One region of the Bacillus sp. PK3-037 genome, then DNA from elsewhere that is predicted to be linked to it. Evidence: predicted binding sites of a transcription regulator. Region 1 holds the regulator's gene; the other holds the start of a gene.
The links. The regulator Rex, encoded in region 1, represses fermentation and respiration genes when NADH is low (regulators of the CRP and FNR family bind a similar motif). The targets are predictions, from matches to a motif close to TTGTGAAATATTTCACAA.
Positions count from the first base shown of each region.

Region 2: a site for Rex is predicted at 1,756-1,773, ahead of M1D69_RS14385 (helical membrane plugin domain-containing protein). Genes of this name have one in related genera too.

Region 1 is NZ_CP096408.1:3,491,321-3,495,148, reverse strand. It holds gene abc-f (ribosomal protection-like ABC-F family protein) at 1-1,308, opposite strand, end outside; gene moaC (cyclic pyranopterin monophosphate synthase MoaC) at 1,435-1,947, shown strand; gene M1D69_RS17935 (redox-sensing transcriptional repressor Rex) at 1,944-2,591, shown strand; gene tatAY (sec-independent protein translocase protein TatAY) at 2,613-2,786, shown strand; gene tatC (twin-arginine translocase subunit TatC) at 2,793-3,551, shown strand; gene M1D69_RS17920 (DUF4305 domain-containing protein) at 3,597-3,788, opposite strand; gene M1D69_RS17915 (CPBP family intramembrane glutamic endopeptidase) at 3,785-3,828, opposite strand, start outside.
Region 2 is NZ_CP096408.1:2,809,540-2,813,367, forward strand. It holds gene M1D69_RS14380 (NAD(P)/FAD-dependent oxidoreductase) at 28-1,206, opposite strand; gene M1D69_RS14385 (helical membrane plugin domain-containing protein) at 1,246-1,662, opposite strand; partial or broken gene M1D69_RS14390 (cupin domain-containing protein) at 2,037-2,548, opposite strand; gene M1D69_RS14395 (DMT family transporter) at 2,678-3,649, shown strand; gene M1D69_RS14400 (ABC transporter ATP-binding protein) at 3,771-3,828, shown strand, end outside.

The sequences.
Region 1 (3,828 bases):
ATCCCCGGAGAATAAGAAATTTCCGAGGCACGTTCTGATTTCTTTCTCTTGAAGCTCCGGATACTCGTCCCACAGCTCATCAATGACGCGTTTAGAGGAAGTCAGCTCAGCCTGTTCCTGGTCATAGTAACCGACACTGACATTTGAGCCGTATGCTATTGTTCCTTGATCCGGCTTCAGTGTGTTTATTAATGTTTTCAGCAGGGTTGATTTTCCGATTCCGTTGGGACCTACAAGAGCGGCGCTTTCTCCTCTTGTAAGCCTAAACGACACATCTGTCAGAAGCGGCGGCTGGTTTTCATAGCTGATGGTCAGGTCCTGAACCCGCAGGACCTCGTTCCCGCTCTGTTTTGTAATATCGAAATGAAAATTTGCTGATTTTTCGTCGCCGAGCGGTTTTGACATGACGTCCATCCGTTCAAGCTGTTTCCGGCGGCTTTGTGCTCTTTTTGTCGTTGAGGCTCTCGCCAGATTTCGGTCTACGAAGTCCTGAAGCTTGGTGATTTCATCCTGCTGCTTTTCATACATTTTAATATCTTTCTCATACTGCGCGGCTTTTTGGTCGAGATAAGCGCTGTAGTTGCCGTGATACTTTTTGCTTTCCGCTCTTGATACCTCGTACACCTGGTTCACCACTTTGTCTAAAAAGTAGCGGTCGTGAGAAACAATCAGAATCGCGCCTGAATAGCCTTGTAAATAATGTTCAAGCCATGTCAGCGTATCAATGTCCAGATGGTTGGTCGGCTCATCTAGAATGAGAAGGTCAGGCTGTGTTAACAGAAGCTTACCCAAAGCCAGTCTTGTTTTCTGACCTCCGCTCAGGCTTTGCACCTGTGTTGAATCGTCAAAATGGCTGAAGCCGAGACCGTGCAGCACAGATCTGACATCTGCTTCATATTGATAGCCGCCTTTATCTTTAAATTCCTGCTGAAGGCGGTCGTAGGTTTTCATGATGCCTTCCAGTTCACTTGGGTCAGCTGCCGCCATTTTTTCTTCTATGTTTCGCATTTCTTTTTCCATCGCTTTTAAGTGATCAAAAACAGTCAGCAGCTCTTCTTTTATGGTAAGCTTAGAATCCAAGCCGGTATGCTGGGCCAAATAGCCCATTGTGATATCTTTCGGCTTGATCATTTCACCCTTTTCATATGAAAGGTGACCTGCGATAATTTTAAGGAGTGTAGATTTCCCAGCGCCGTTTCTTCCTACAATTGCGACGCGATCACGGTTTCTGACTTCCAGCTTTATATTGTTTAAAATAGTATCAGCACCAAATGATTTGGAAAGCTGATTAATTTGTAAGATCATCATATTATTTCACCTCTGCTATAATAAGTTAAGTGTAGCTTATGAACCAGAACTCAGCAAACAATACATTGGCCGAATAAGACATAGAGAAGAAAATAGTGTATGATCTGTTTAAGGAGAGTTTTTACTATGAATGGATTTTCTCATTTTAATGAACAGGGCAGAGCCCAGATGGTGGATATCAGCGAAAAATCTTCGACTGTCCGTACTGCGGCGGCTGTATCAAGCGTACACATGAAGAGTGAAGTGTACGAGAAAATAAAAAGCCATGATATCGGCAAAGGAGATGTACTTGCTGTCGCTCAGGTTGCGGGTATTATGGCTGCGAAACAAACATCAAATATCATTCCGATGTGCCATCCGCTATCCTTGAGCGGGGTCGATATTTCGTTTGACTGGAAAATAAAAGAAACAGAAGTTATACTTCATATAAAAGCACAGGTCAAAACGAAAGGGAGTACAGGTGTGGAAATGGAAGCGCTAACTTCTGCATCGGTGTGTGCCCTTACTGTTTACGATATGTGCAAGGCGCTTGATAAGGGGATGGTCATCGGCCCTACCTGCTTGCTGGAAAAGACAGGCGGAAAAAACGGTGACTTTAAAAGAGAACTATCCGAGTATAATTTGGAGGACCAAAAATGAATAAGGATCAATCAAAAATTCCGCAGGCGACGGCAAAACGGCTGCCGCTTTATTATCGCTTTTTAAAGAATCTGCATGCGTCAGGAAAACAGCGTGTATCATCCGCTGAACTCAGCGATGCCGTAAAGGTTGATTCTGCCACGATTCGCAGGGATTTTTCCTATTTTGGAGCTCTTGGCAAAAAAGGATACGGATATAATGTCGATTATTTGCTGTCATTTTTCCGAAAAACGCTGGATCAGGATGAAATGACAGACGTTATCTTGATTGGTGTCGGAAACTTAGGAACAGCGTTTCTTCACTATAATTTCACAAAAAATAATAACACAAAAATTTCTATGGCTTTTGATATAAATGAGAGTAAAATAGGAACTGAGGTAGGCGGTGTGCCCGTCTTTAACCTTGATGATCTTGAACAACATGTAAAAGGCGAATCAGTTGCCATTCTGACAGTGCCCGCAGTTGCGGCTCAGTCGATTACTGACAGATTGGTTGCGTTGGGAATTAAGGGTATTCTTAATTTTACGCCGGCCCGTTTGAATGTGCCGGAACACATTCGAATTCATCATATAGATTTAGCTGTAGAGCTTCAGTCACTGGTTTATTTCTTGAAGCATTATTCTGTTTTAGAGGAAATCGAGTAACCGGAAAGGAGGAGCCCAAATATGCCGATCGGTCCTGGAAGCCTTGCTGTTATCGCAATCGTTGCTCTGATTATCTTTGGTCCCAAAAAGCTGCCTGAGTTGGGAAAAGCGGCTGGAGACACACTTCGTGAATTCAAAAACGCTACTAAAGGATTAGCGAGTGATGATGAGGAAAAAAAGAAAGAGAATCAGTAAGTTAGGATGACACAAATGAAAGTGAATCAAATGTCGCTGCTGGAGCATATTGCGGAGCTTCGAAAACGATTGCTGGTTGTGGCGCTGGCGTTTGTCGTTTTCTTTATCGCGGGATTTTTTTTAGCGAAGCCGATTATAGTGTATCTGCAAGAAACGGATGAAGCGAAGGAGCTCACGCTCAATGCGTTTAATCTGACAGACCCGCTTTATGTGTTTATGCAGTTTGCGTTTATCATCGGGATTGTCCTGACTTCGCCGGTTATTCTTTATCAGATTTGGGCTTTTGTGAGCCCGGGCCTCTATGAAAAGGAGCGCAAAGTAACGCTCAGCTACATTCCGATCTCTATTTTGCTGTTTTTAGCGGGTTTATCTTTTTCCTATTATATTTTATTTCCTTTTGTTGTCGATTTTATGAAACGGATCTCTCAGGATTTGAATGTCACTCAGGTGATTGGAATTAATGAATATTTTCATTTTCTTCTGCAGCTGACGATTCCGTTTGGACTGTTGTTTCAAATGCCGGTCATCCTTATGTTCTTGACAAGGCTTGGAATTGTGACACCGATGTTCTTAGCGAAAATCAGAAAGTATGCGTACTTTACGCTGCTTGTGATTGCTGCTCTGATTACACCTCCTGAGCTTTTGTCTCACATGATGGTGACTGTTCCGCTCTTGATTTTGTATGAAATCAGTATTTTAATATCGAAGGCTGCCTATCGAAAAGCGCAGAAAAACAGTACTGCCGATCAGGACGTTTCTTCTTAGCCAACATAAAAAATCCATTTCTCATAGAAGAGAAATGGATTTTCTTTATTTCTGGTTCTTCTTTATTTTAAATGAAAAGGCGAACATCTTAAAAGAAATGCTGATATTGTATGCAGCGAATACCATCAGCAGGATGGAGTAAAATGACCACATGCTGCCTGGCGAGCTTGCGGCGAGATAAGTAAAGATGCACCCTACGGCAAAGTAGATCATTCCCCACACTATCGGGTTTCTCATGAAAATAATCCTCCAATAATCAATTGCATTTGTGTGCTTT
Region 2 (3,828 bases), 680 kb from region 1:
GGCAATGTCCGATTTTACAAGAAAGGATTAGTAAGCCAGGCTGAATAGTCCTTTAATGTGTGTTAAGTAGCGTACGTTACTTGCTTCTTTCATCAAGGAAGCAGGTAGACCTTTAAGCGGTGTAGAATTAGCACCAATGATGGCTACCGCATCTTTGCGTCCAAGGCTTGCAAGTGTACCAGAGTTTACTGGCTGGAATGTTTCAAGTGTTTTTCCTTCTAAGTAAGCGAATAGGTTGTAACCAATCAGCTCACCCATTTGCCATGCGATTTGTGCAGTCGGCGGGTATGGACGGCCGTCTGCCGCAAAGTAAACTGCGCTGTCACCGGCAACAAATACATCTTCATGAGATGTAGATTGAAGGAAATCGTTAACTGTCGCACGGCCGCGGTTCACTTCAAGACCTGATTCGCCGACTAAAGGATTTCCTTGTACGCCGCCAGTCCAAACAAAAGTGTTGGCAACAACTTTTGATCCGTCTTTCAGATCAATCACGTTTCCTTCTACATTTGTAACAGGAAGGCCTGTTAAGAACTCAACGCCGCGTTTTTCAAGGCTTTTAGTCGCGCGTTCGATAAGATCATCCGGAAGAACAGGAAGGATTTTCGGACCTGCTTCAACCAATTTCAATTTGATTTCTTTATGGTCTACGCCGTATTTTTTCGCAAGGTTCGGCATGATGTCAGCAAGCTCACCGACAAGCTCAACGCCTGTTAAGCCGCCTCCGCCGATAAGGATTGTTGCATCCGCTTCGTTTTTCGTTTTAGAGTACTCGCGCACACGGTCTTCAACGTGGCTGAAAACTTTGTTAGCATCAGCAGCAGATTTAAGAACCATACTGTTTTCTTCAAGTCCTGGGATCCCGAAGTAAGCAGTGACAGAACCAAGGCCTACTACTAGCGCATCGTAAGTTAATGCAGAACCGTCAGCAAGCGCAATCTCTTTTTTATCAACAGAGAAAGAGCTGACTTCCGCGATTTTAAGATCAATGTCTTTGCCTTTGAAAAGTTTTTCTAACGGCATTGCAACCGCTTTTTCAGACACGTTGCCTGCTGCAAGACGGTGTAATTCCGTAATGATTTGGTGAGTTGGGTATTTGTTTACCACTGTCACGCGTGCTTGTTCTTTTGTGTAATGTTTGCGAACTGTTAAAGCAGAAAGAACACCGCCATAACCAGCGCCTAAAATGACAATATGTTTTGACATCGTATATCCTCCGTCCTTTATATCAATTTGAATCTGAGATTATTTTTGTTTTTCGTTCATGATTTCAAGGTAGCTGTTAGCAAAACGGAACAGCTTTTGAGCTTGAGGATCTTTCAGCATGCGCAACAGGCCGAAAAGTCCAATCGTTTCGTTGCTAGCATCCGCGCGGTCTTTCGCTTCGATTGCAGTCGCAGCCACTTCTTTTGCTGTTTCTTTTACAGGCTCAAGAATTTCAGTGATTGCACCGACTGTATCGCTTTTCAATACTTCGTCAGTCGCAACAGACTGAGCGAAATCATAAGACTTCGTTAAAATATTCACTAACTCAGTCAGCTTTGGAAGCTGGTCAACTAAAACAGTCAGTGATTCTTGAACTTCTGGCTTTAACAGCTGATCAATAAGATCTTGCTGGCTTTGGCTGACAGACGCATTTGTTTGATCGATTGTTTCTGGCATATCCAATTCTCCTTTACTATAAGCAGTATGCTGATTTTTTGGAAAGGGTAGTGCCTCTCCCTGATCTCATGTTTGAAAGCATGAGAAGAAGGATTGTGAATTCGTGCACAATCATCCGCAAAAATAAATGTTTACTACCCAGTTTTTCATCTTGCCATATTCAGTATTATTTTTATCTCAAAAATAAACCATTGAATAAGTCAAAATCCTTTACTCTCTCTGAAAATAGCAAACATAAAAAACTCCAATTTGATTACCTTCTATATGATAACACTTTTTGAACAAAATTTGAACGTGAATTGCTTCGATTATGAAATTAATTTATATGGTGCCCGTGTCATAACATTTCTTCAGCACTAGTTATTGACAATCCATCAATTTTCTCCCCTACGCGTTACCCATATGTCCAATAGAGGTTCTCTTTTTCCTGTAACTGGATCCAATGCCGGAAGTACTGCTTGCTCTATATTCTCTAGCGCAGCCGCTCTTTCATCCGGCTTTCCCGTCTTCATATCATACCGAGAACCATCTGGATAAGCGCCAATCACGGTAAAATCGGGGCTCGCGCTTAGCTTTTTATGGCCGACACCGGCTGGAATGACCGCTGCGTCGCCCGTTTTGATAGGAACAGCAGCTCCTTTTTCTCCCCAAATTGAATAACAGCCTCCCCTCGGACTGCGATTAGGACTTCATGCGTGTTGCTGTGATAATGATGGTACGGAAAAACACTGCCCGACCAGCTGTTTAGCCAGCCATGCCGGTTGACGATCCGCTCTGCCTGTTCAGCACGTCCCATAAAAACATTTTTATAGATAACGAGCGGAAAATCAGGGTGATTTGGAATCCTGCCGTCATCCTGAAAAAAGTACGTTTCTGTTTCCATCATTTTCACCTCCCTATTTCTGTCTTCCACATATATTGATCCGTAAAACATCATTATTTTCTCACAATTCCGTTGATCTGTATCATCCTGGGTAGTATAGTATAAAAAAATAATGCCAGAATGAGGGATTTGATGAAAGCGATTGTAATCGGAATATTGGCTTCTCTCTTTTTCGCCGTTACCTTTATTTTAAACAGGGCGATGGAATTATCCGGAGGCAGCTGGCTTTGGAGCGCCTCGTTACGCTTTATTTTTATGGTTCCGTTTTTATGTCTGATTGTCATAATGAAAGGGAAGTTCGTTCCTCTTTTACAAGAGATGCGGAAAAAGCCGTTTTTTTGGATAAAGTGGAGCTTCGTCGGTTTTGTTCTTTTTTATGCGCCGATCACGTTTGCCGCCGCATTCGGGCCGGGCTGGCTCGTAGCCGGAACATGGCAAATTACCATTGTAGCCGGTGTGCTGCTGTCTCCATTTTTCTATGAGAAAAAAGACACGCTTGGAGGCACTTTGCTCGTTCGGCAAAAGATTCCCCTTGTTTCGCTGGGCACTTCCGTCGTCATTCTGATTGGGGCAGCGCTGATTCAGCTCCAGCATGCAGAATCGCTTTCCGGAAAAATGCTGCTCTTCAGCGTGCTGCCGGTTGTCATTGCGGCTTTCGCCTATCCGCTGGGAAACCGGAGGATGCTTGAGCAATACGGAGGCAGGCTTGATACGTTCCAGCGTGTGCTGGGAATGACCCTTGCAAGCCTTCCATTCTGGCTTGTATTGGCAGCTTACGGCTGGTGGTCAGATGGCCTTCCGACCGCGGGACAAACCGTTCAATCCTTTATCGTTGCCGTCAGCTCAGGCATCATTGCGACCGTTTTATTTTTCTGGGCAACGGATATGGTAAGAGATAATCCGCAAAAGCTTGCTGCTGTTGAAGCAACACAATCCGGGGAAGTGATATTCGCTTTGCTTGGTGAAATAATCCTGCTGTCAGGTGTTTTCCCTTCCATTTTATCGTTTGCCGGCTTAATGATTATTATTGCCGGAATGGTGTTACATACCTTCGCTTCCCAACAAAAACCCAAAGAGAAAACTCAGTCAAATCTCACTGCTTAGCAGCTTCTGGAGAATGGGCGAAAGCCCGTTCTCCTTTCTTTTTAACGCCTTCCAAAAGAGACCTGTTTCACGTTATATTTATGTATAGTCTAAGCCCACTTAACTGAAAGGTGATATTTTAATGGAAGCAAACAATCAAAAAGACGATATACCAGCGATCTCCTTCACATCTGTGCGAA